DNA from 3 places in the Streptomyces boninensis genome. Region 1 is predicted to be linked to each of the others. Evidence: riboswitches for the same ligand, from Rfam matches in the RefSeq annotation. Region 1 holds a riboswitch; each other region holds the start of a gene.

The links. Region 1 has a riboswitch for thiamine pyrophosphate ahead of thiO (glycine oxidase ThiO). Riboswitches for the same ligand answer to the same signal wherever they lie in the genome.
Region 2: linked by a shared signal. The riboswitch ahead of ACNNMR_RS32460 (thiamine ABC transporter substrate-binding protein) and the one ahead of thiO (glycine oxidase ThiO) in region 1 are both predicted to bind thiamine pyrophosphate.
Region 3: linked by a shared signal. The riboswitch ahead of thiC (phosphomethylpyrimidine synthase ThiC) and the one ahead of thiO (glycine oxidase ThiO) in region 1 are both predicted to bind thiamine pyrophosphate.

The regions. Positions count from the first base shown of each region.
Region 1 covers NZ_CP183837.1:2,259,079-2,262,343, reverse strand. Annotated here, with positions in the region: gene thiS (sulfur carrier protein ThiS) at 1-107, opposite strand, end outside; gene thiO (glycine oxidase ThiO) at 104-1,267, opposite strand; TPP riboswitch at 1,259-1,370, opposite strand; gene ACNNMR_RS10125 (hypothetical protein) at 1,570-1,761, shown strand; gene ACNNMR_RS10120 (helix-turn-helix domain-containing protein) at 1,901-2,668, shown strand; gene ACNNMR_RS10115 (NAD(P)/FAD-dependent oxidoreductase) at 2,707-3,265, shown strand, end outside.
Region 2 covers NZ_CP183837.1:7,085,868-7,089,132, reverse strand. Annotated here, with positions in the region: gene ACNNMR_RS32465 (ABC transporter permease) at 1-1,047, opposite strand, end outside; gene ACNNMR_RS32460 (thiamine ABC transporter substrate-binding protein) at 1,080-2,147, opposite strand; TPP riboswitch at 2,144-2,252, opposite strand; gene rlmN (23S rRNA (adenine(2503)-C(2))-methyltransferase RlmN) at 2,289-3,265, opposite strand, start outside.
Region 3 covers NZ_CP183837.1:4,973,880-4,977,144, reverse strand. Annotated here, with positions in the region: gene thiC (phosphomethylpyrimidine synthase ThiC) at 225-2,003, opposite strand; TPP riboswitch at 1,996-2,132, opposite strand; gene ACNNMR_RS22615 (YibE/F family protein) at 2,188-3,265, shown strand, end outside.

The DNA.
Region 1 (3,265 bases):
GCGGCGACGCCCTTCGGGGCCTTGGTGAGGGTGGTGACGAGGTCTTCGAGGGTGGTGTCCGCGGCGAGCTCGCGGGGCTCGCCGTTGACGGAGATGCGGGTCGTCATGCGTGCGTCAGCTCCTTGGCGAAGCGCTGGGCGGAGAAGGGCCGGGCTTCGGGCGGCAGCTCGCCCTCTTCGAGGGCGTGCGCCATGACATCGGCGGTGACCGGCGTGAGCAGCACGCCATTGCGGCCGTGGCCGGTGGCGTGGTGCAGGCCCGGGAGGGCGGTGGGGCCGAGGAGGGGGCCGTTGTCCGGCGATACGGGGCGGAGCCCGGCGCTGGTCTCGGTCAGCGGCAGCTCGGTCAGCCCGGGGACGAGGGCGTGCGCGTCGCGCAGCAGCTCGTAGACGCCGCCCGCGGTGACGGTGGTGTCGTAGCCGAGCTCCTCGCTCGTGGCGCCGATGACGAGCTCGCCGTCGGCGCGCGGCACCAGGTAGATGTGCGAGCCGCGGACGACGGCGCGGACGGTGCGGGAGAGGAAGGGCCCGTAGTCCGATGCCGGCATCCGCAGGCGCAGGACCTGGCCCTTCACGGGCCGGACCGCGGGCCGGACCGCGTCCGGGAGGCCGGGGAGCTGCCCGCTGTGGCTGCCGGCGGCGAGGACGGTCCGGTCGGCGGTGAGGCGGGTCCCGTCGTCGAGTACGGCGCCCGTGGCGCGGTCCCGCTCGACGACGAGCCGGGCGGCCTGCCGCCGGTGGAAGCGCACCCCGGCGCGCTCGCAGGCGACCAGCAGCGCGCCGACCAGCCGCCGCGGGTCGACCTGGTGATCGCCGTCGACCCGCAGCCCGCCCCGTACGCCCGGCGCCAGCATGGGTTCCAGGCGGCGGCACTCGCGGCCTTGCAGCCAGGCGGATTCGAGGCCCAGCTGCCGCTGGAAGTCGTGCAGTTCGCGCAGGTGCGCGCGGTCGTCGGCGTCGAGGGCGACGGCGAGGGTGCCGCAGGGCCGGTAGCCGAGCTCGTGCCCGGTGGCGTCGTGGAGCTCACCCGCGAACGCCTCGTAGCGGCGCGCGGATTCGAGATTGAGGGCGAGCAGCTCCTGCTCCCCGTAATGCAGCTCGGTGACGGCCGCGAGCATCCCGGCGGCGACATTGGCCGCCCCGTGCCGGGCCGGATCAGGGTCGACCACGGCGGCGGTAAGACCTCGCTGCGCGGCCCGCCACGCCGTGGCCAGACCGATGACACCCCCGCCGACCACGAGGACATCAGCTTGCGTATGCACGGGCATTCAGCCCCTCCCTTCGCCGGCATGACCCGGATCAGGTTCGTACGGTCGGGGGCCGACAGCCCCCCTCTCAGCCCGGTGCGTCCGGGCTCCCGCGATGGCGCTTTTCCAGCGCCAGGCTAACGCATAGCAAAAGTGGGAGATCCTTTGACGGCTTTGGCATATGCCACCCGACGGGGCTGGGCAAAAATGCCGCGGCCGTGACCGTGAGGCTACGTTGAGCGAGCGCGGGCCCCATGCAGGAGGCCCGTATGGGCTTATCCCGCTTCAACCTTAGGCGGCAGCGCACGCGGCAGCGCCGCCGCGTGTCCCTGGTCAAGCCGGCCGTTTACCGGTCAACTCCGCGCTTCGCGGGCTTTATCGCGCTGCACAGGACACCGGTTGTGCTGATCAACGCGATTCCGGCCGAGCGCCTCCGGGCGCGCGTGCTGCTCGCGCTGCTGGGCGCTGCCTGCGCCTTCGCTCCGCTGGCGGTGCGCGCGGCCGGCGTCGGCTGACCCGCGGCCCGGCCTCGCGGAGCGCTCGCGGGGCCGGGCCTTTCGTCGCAGCGCAACAGACAGGATTGGCCGTTTCGTTCCGGCCCGCGGCAGAACGGAATTCGTTTCGTCGCGGCCGGCGGACGAGGGGAAGTGCCGTATGACCTATCCAGGGCCTGTCGGGCTCACCTGCCGCCACTGCCAGGAGTTCCTGCCGCCGCCGGCGGCCCGCGGCCGCCCCGCCCAGTACTGCAGCGTCCGCTGCCGCCAGGCCGCCCACCGGCGCCGCTCCCGGGGCCCGGCGGCGGCCCCGGAGCGGACGGGGCCGAGCGTCACCGAGATGATCCACGACATCGAGGACGGGCTGCGGGAGCTGCGCGTCCTGCACCAGCGTGAGGCGGCCACCGCCCGCCCGCTGCTCCTGGCGACCCGGCTGAAGGAGCAGCTCGAAGCGCTCACCGCCGGTCTGGTGGACGAGGCCAGGGGCAACAACGTGCCGTGGAAGACCATCGCCCGGGTGCTCGACCTAGCCCCGGACAGCGCCCGCCGCCGCTACCCGCCCGGCTCCGCCGACGAGCAGCTGCGCCGCGCCCGGGGCGCCCGCCGCCCGTTCATCCCGGCCCCCGACGGCCGCTGGCCGAGCCCGGCCCCGCGCGCCACCGGCAACCCGAGCCGCCAGTCGCCCGCCCACCGGCTGGCCGCCGAGCTGTCGATGCTGCAGCGGGACTCCGGCGCGTCGCTGCGCTGGATGGGGCGCCGGGTGCGGGTGTCGCCGGGCTATCTGTCGCGGGTGATGACCGGCGACCGCTTCCCGCGCTGGGAGGTGGTGGAGCGCTGGGCCGGTGAGTGCGGCGGCGATCAGGAGGCCATGCGCGAGCTGTGGCAGCTGGCCAAGGACCACCGCGACTGGGAGCGACTGAGCCGCTGACCCGGACCCCGGCCATCGCCCACCGCTAAGGTGATCGCGTGAGCCATCGAACACAAGCGCAGCGCTGCGTCATCGTCGGTGCGGGGATGGCCGGCGTGCAGACGGCTGTCGCGCTGCGGGAGGAGGGCTGGCAGGGGCCGGTCACGATCATCGGTGCCGAGCCTCATCAGCCGTACGACAGGCCGCCGCTGTCCAAGGCCGTGTTGCTGGGGAAGGCGGAGGACTCGGCGCTGGACGTCGACTTCGCCTCCCTCGGGGTCGAGCTGCGGCTCGGCGTCCACGTCTCCGGGCTCGACGGCGCGGCGAAGGAGCTGCGGACCGAGGGCGGGCCGGTGCCGTACGACACCCTGGTCATCGCCACCGGGGCGGAGCCCAGCAGGCTGGCGGGTGTCGAGGGGGTGCCGGGGGTGCATCTCCTGCGCACCCTCGATGACGCCGAGCGGCTGCGGCCCGTGCTCGCCGCGAAGCACGACATCGTCGTGGTCGGGGCCGGGTGGATCGGCGCCGAATTCGCCACCGCGGCGCGCGAGGCCGGATGTGCCGTCACCGTCGTCGAGGCCGCCGACCGGCCGCTGGCGGGGGCGCTGCCCGCCGAGG
Region 2 (3,265 bases), 4.8 Mb from region 1:
GACCACCAGCGCGATCGCCGTCGCCGCCACCCCGTACTGCAGGGAATTCCGCAGCGCCTCCAGCGGCGGGACAAGGAAGGTGGAGTCCGCATTCACCTTGGTCAGCGCCTCGTAGAAGACCAAGCCGTGCCCGTCGGGGCCCGCGAACGACCGCTCCACCAGCACCGCGAGCGGCAGCACCAGCAGCAGCCCGATCGACGCCAGCACCCCGGCCAGCAGCGCCCGCTGCCGCAAGCCGCGCGGCGGCCGCGCGGTCAGCTTCGGGTCCACGAGCGTCAGCGCCGTCTCCCGCCGCCGCACCGTCCACGCGTGCAGCGCGAGGATCGCCGCCACCGCCGCGAACTGCACCAGGGTGAGCACGGCCGCCGCCGGCAGGTCGAGAAAGTCGGCGGTCTGGCGGTAGATCTCCACTTCCAGCGTGGCGTAGTACGGGCCACCGAGGATCTGGATCACGCCGAAGGAGGTGAAGGTGAAGAGGAACGTCATCAGCGCCGCGGCGGCCACCGCGGGCAACAACGCCGGCAGCGTCACCCGCCGCCAGGCCGCAAACCGGCCCGCGCCCAGCACCCGCGCCGCCTCCTCCTGCCGCGGGTCGAGCTGCGCCCACAGCCCGCCCACGGTCCGTACGACGACGGCGTAGTTGAAGAAGACGTGCGCGAGGAGGATCGCCCAGACCGTGGTGTCCAGCCGTACGCCCCACGCCTCGTCGAGCAGCCCGCCCCGCCCGACCAGCGCAAGGAACGCGGAGCCGACGACCACCGTCGGCAGCACGAAGGGGATGGTCACGACGGCGCGCAGCAGCTGCTTGCCGGGGAAGTCGAAGCGCGCGAAGACGTACGCGCCGGGGAGCGCGATCAGGAGGGTGAGCGCGGTGGAGGCCGCCGCCTGCCAGGCCGTGAACCACAGCACCGACAGGATGGCCGGGTCCCCGGCCACCTCCCCGATCCGGCCGAACTGCCAGGTCCCGCCCTCGTGCAGCCCACGGGCGACGATGGCGCCGACCGGATACGCGAAGAAGAGCGCGAAGAACGCGACCGGCACGGCCATGAGGCCGAGCCGGGCCAGCGCCCTTCTGCGCGCTACTTGACGACCTGCGAGGTCCACGTCTTGATCCACTGTTCCCGGTTCTCGGTGATCTTCTCCGGGGCGAGGGTCTGCGGATCGTCGATCTTCTCGCCGTACTTCGTGTACACCTCGGGCAGCTTGGCATCCTCGCGCGCCGGGTTCACGAACATCTGCAGCGGCATGTCCTCCTGGAAGGACTTGCCCACCAGGAAGTCGATGAGCTTCTTGCCGCCCTCGGCGTTCCCCGCGTTGCTGAGCAGCCCGGCGAACTCGATCTGCCGGAAGCAGGTCCCGGTGGCGACGCCGGTCGGCGCCTCCTTGGGCTGTGGCTTCAGCTCCAGCACGCCGGCCGGCGGCGAGGAGGCGTACGAGACGACCAGGGGCTTGTCGCCCTTGCCCGCGCCGGAGAAGTTCTCGTAGTACGCCTGCTCCCAGCCGTCGACCACCTGCACGCCGTTGGCCTTGAGCTTCTTCCAGTACGACTCCCAGCCGTCGTCGCCGTACTGCGCGGCGGTGCCGAGCAGGAAGCCGAGGCCGGGGGACGAGGTGGCCGCGTTCTCGGTGACGAGGAGGTTCTTGTACTGCGGCTTGACGAGGTCCGCGAAGGTCTTCGGCGGGTCGAGCTTCTTGTCGGCGAAGTACTTGCGGTCGTAGTTGACGCAGATGTCGCCGTAGTCGACCGGCGTCGCGCGGTGCTTGTCCTTGTCGAGCTGGAGCGCGCCCGGGACCTTGTCCAGGCCCTTGGCCTCGTACGGCTGGAAGAGGCCCTGGTCGAGGCCGCGGGACAGCAGCGTGTTGTCGATGCCGAAGAAGACGTCGCCCTGGGGGTTGTCCTTGCTGAGGATCGCCTGGTTGACGGCGGAGCCCGCGTCCTTGCCCTTGAGGATCTTCAGCTTGAGGCCGGACTCCTTCTCGAACTCCTTCTGCACGGGCTTCGAAATGGCGAAGGAGTCGTGGGTGACGAGGGTGACGGTCTTGGAGTCGCCGGAGCCGCCAGACCCGCCGGACGAGCCGCACCCGGCGACGGCGGCCGTGAGGCCGAGCGCCACGGCGCAGGCTGCGGCGATACGGATGTGCTTCATGTGTGCACCAGGCTTCCTACCCAGCATGATCTGGGCGAGGTTCAGAGGGTCTGCGGCCGTCCTGCCGCACTCTCAGCGCGTGTCCGCGCTCCCCTGCCGGAATATTTGTACGAAAGTACCGTACCAGTGCCCTGACCAGCGTCAGCGCTCAGCGGCCGCCAGCTGGCCGCACGCCCCCTCGATCTCCTGGCCGCGGGTGTCCCGTACGGTCACGGGCACGCCGTGGGCCTCGATGGCCGCGACGAAGGCCTTCTCGTCCTCCGGCCGGGAGGCGGTCCACTTCGAGCCGGGGGTCGGGTTCAGCGGGATGAGGTTGACGTGCACCCGCTTGCCCTTGAGCAGCCGGCCGAGGCGGTCGCCGCGCCAGGCCTGGTCATTGATGTCCCGGATGAGGGCGTACTCGATGGACACCCGGCGCCCGGACTGCTCCGCGTACCCCCAGGCGGCGTCCAGAACCTCGCGGACCTTCCACCGGGTGTTGACGGGCACCAGCTCGTCGCGCAGCTCGTCGTCGGGGGCGTGCAGGGAGACGGCGAGGCGGCACTTCAGGCCCTCGTCGGCAAGTCGATTAATCGCCGGGACCAGCCCCACCGTGGAGACCGTGATGCCGCGCTGCGACAGCCCGAGGCCGTCCGGCTCCGGGTCCGTGAGGCGGCGGATGGCGCCGAGGACGCGGTTGTAGTTGGCGAGCGGCTCGCCCATGCCCATGAAGACGATGTTGGAGAGGCGGGCAGGACCGCCCGGGACCTCCCCGTCCCTGAGCGCCCGCATCCCGTCCATGACCTGGTGGACGATCTCGGCGGTGGAGAGATTACGGGTCAGCCCGGCCTGCCCGGTCGCGCAGAACGGGCAGTTCATGCCGCAGCCGGCCTGCGAGCTGATGCACATGGTGACCCGGTCCGGGTAGCGCATCAGCACGGACTCGACCAGGGTGCCGTCGGTCATCTTCCACAGCGTCTTGCGGGTGGTGTCGTTGTCGCAGCTCAGATGCCGTACGACCGTCATCAGCTCGGGGAAGAGCCCCTCGGCGAGCTTCGCCCGCGAACCGGCCGGGATGTCGGTCCACTGCTCGGGGTCCGTGGCGTACCGCGCGAAATAGTGCTGCGAGAGCTGCTTGG
Region 3 (3,265 bases), 2.7 Mb from region 1:
TGGGCTCATGAACTGACGGAGGGGCCTGGTCCTGGATGCCGCCGGGGCCGGGCCCGTCTTCGTTCGCAGGTACTAGTGGGACCCACTAACGACGAGAAGAACGATACCAGTGTTAACGCACTTCGGGTTGGTCAGACGACCTTGAATGAGGTCAGCACTGGCAAGGTCAGTCAGGTAGCCCATCCCGTCGCGGCTGGGCTACCTCACCGGACCTGGCTAGGTCGTCAATCCGCAAGCGGTAGGTAGACGCGGTTGCCAGCCGCCGCGAACTCCTTTGACTTCTCCAGCATCCCAGCCTCGATCTCCTCCCGGGTGGCGTCCGCGTCGCCGCCGAACTGCTCTGTGATGCTTCGACTAATCTTCATCGAGCAGAATTTCGGGCCGCACATCGAGCAGAAGTGCGCGGTCTTCGCCGGCTCCGCCGGGAGGGTTTCGTCGTGGAATTCGCGGGCGGTGTCCGGGTCGAGGGCCAGGTTGAACTGGTCTTCCCAGCGGAACTCGAAGCGGGCGTCCGAGAGGGCGTCGTCCCAGTCCTGGGCACCGGGGTGGCCCTTGGCCAGGTCGGCGGCGTGGGCCGCGATTTTGTACGTGATGACGCCGGTCTTCACGTCGTCGCGGTCCGGGAGGCCGAGGTGCTCCTTCGGTGTTACGTAGCAGAGCATGGCCGTGCCCCACCACGCGATCATCGCGGCGCCGATGCCGGACGTGATGTGGTCGTACGCGGGCGCGATGTCGGTCGCCAGCGGGCCGAGCGTGTAGAACGGGGCTTCCTCGCAGATCTCCTGCTGCAGGTCCACGTTCTCCTTGATCTTGTGCATCGGGACGTGGCCCGGGCCCTCGATCATGGTCTGCACGCCGTGCGACTTGGCGATCCGGTTCAGCTCGCCGAGCGTGCGCAGCTCCGCGAACTGCGCCTCGTCGTTGGCGTCCGCGATGGAGCCCGGGCGGAGGCCGTCGCCGAGGGAGAAGGTGACGTCGTAGGAAGCGAGGATGTCGCAGAGCTCGGCGAAGTTCTCGTAGAGGAACGACTCCTTGTGGTGTGCCAGGCACCACGCCGCCATGATCGAGCCGCCGCGGGAGACGATGCCGGTCTTGCGGCGGGCGGTCAGCGGGACGTAGCGGAGGAGGACGCCCGCGTGGACCGTCATGTAGTCGACGCCCTGCTCGGCCTGCTCGATGATCGTGTCCTTGTAGATCTCCCAGGTGAGGTCTTCCGCCCGGCCGTCGACCTTTTCCAGGGCCTGGTAGAGGGGGACCGTGCCGATCGGGACGGGGGAGTTGCGGAGGACCCATTCCCGAGTGGTGTGGATGTTGCGGCCCGTCGAGAGGTCCATGACCGTGTCGGCGCCCCAGCGGGTCGCCCAGGTCATCTTCTCCACCTCCTCCTCGATGGAGGAGGTCACCGCCGAGTTGCCGATGTTGGCGTTGACCTTCACCAGGAAGTTCTTGCCGATGATCATCGGCTCGATCTCGGGGTGGTTGACGTTGGCCGGGAGGACGGCGCGGCCCGCGGCGATCTCGTCGCGTACGAACTCGGCCGTCACGTTCTCGCGGATCGCGACGTACTGCATCTCCGCCGTGATCTCGCCCCGGCGCGCGTACGCGAGCTGCGTCACCGGCTCGCCGGTGCGGCCGCGGCGCGGCTGCCGGGGGCGGCCTGGGAAGACCGCGTCCAGGTTGCGGAGGCCGCCGCGCGGCGATGTGTGCTTGATGCCGTCGTCTTCGGGGCGCAGCTCGCGCCCCGCATAGTCCTCGGTGTCGCCGCGAGCGATGATCCAGTTCTCGCGGAGGGGGGCGAGGCCGCGGCGGACGTCGGTGGTGACGTCCGGGTCGGTGTACGGACCCGAGGTGTCGTACAGCGTCACGGCCTTGCCGTTGGTGAGGTGCACCCGCCGGACCCCGACCTGGAGGTCGGGGCGCGATCCGGTGAGATAGCCCTTGTGCCAGCCGATCTGCTGCTCGGTCTGCGCGTTTTCAGGCGTGCGTGCATCCTGCGAGGTCATGAGACCCACTCCCTACGCCGGCATTACCCGGTAACAGGTTCGGCGGTCGACGCAGCGGTCGCGGATCCCTCTTGGATCCGGCGTCAGCGCCCTCTCAGCCCGGTGCTCCGAGCTCCCGCGATTGCAAAGGTTGACCCTCACGCTAGCCGGTGGGTGCGCCGCCCCGAAAGGGGGCCCTGGAATGATGCGCCCCGTGACCCACTCGCACAGCCACTCGCACAGCCATGATCACGAGCCCGCCCGGCCCGCCTCGCACCACCTGCGGCGGGTGATCGCGGCGGTGTTGATCCCGTTCGCGGTCGCCGTGGTGGCCGGGATGATCGCGCTGTGGCCCGGCGGGCCGCCCGGCGGGAAGCACAGCGGGGTCGGCTTCGATCAGCAGCGCGAGACGGGGCGCGTGACGAAGATCGAGGAGGTGAAGTGCTCCGAGGTCGGGGCCGGGCTGCAGAACCCGGTCGACCCGGGCGCCGGGGAGGGCGGCGGCGGTTCCGGGGGTGACACGCCCGGGGAGCCGAAGCCGAAGAAGGACGACACGTGCGAACGGGCCACCATCGAGGTGATCAGCGGCGGCAAGCTCAAGGGCCGTACCTTCGAGCAGATCGTCACGCCCGACGCCTCCCGCCGGCTCGACCTCGGCCAGGAGCTGGTGGTGTCGTACGAGCCCAAGGCGCCGGAGGAGGTCCAGTTCGGCGTCGTGGACGTGGTGCGCGATGTGCCGATGGGGGTGCTCGCCGGGCTGTTCGCGCTGGCGGTGGTGCTGGTCGGGCGGCTGCGCGGGATGTTCGCCCTGGTGGCGCTGGGGATCAGCTTTCTGATCCTGATCGAGTTCATCCTGCCGGCGATCCTGCGGGGGTCGAATCCGCTGCTGGTCGCGGTGGTCGGGGGCAGCGCGATCATGCTGATCGCGCTGTATATGTGCCATGGCGTCAATGCCAGAACATCGGTGGCGGCGCTGGGCACCCTGGTGTCGCTCGTGGTGATCGGGGTGCTGGGCTCATTCTTCATCGGCTGGTCGAAGCTGACCGGCAATACGGAGGAGACGACCGGCACCATCCACGATCTGTTCCCGGACATCCAGATGAGCGGCCTGCTGCTGGCTGGGGTGCTGATCGGGTCGCTGGGCGTGCTCGACGATGTGACGGTGACGCAGACGTCGGCGGTCTGGGAGCTGAAGCAGGCCAATCCGGCGGCGCACTGGCGGGAGTTGTACGGATCCGCGATGCGCATCGGCCGCGATCACATCGCGTCCGTGGTGAACACGC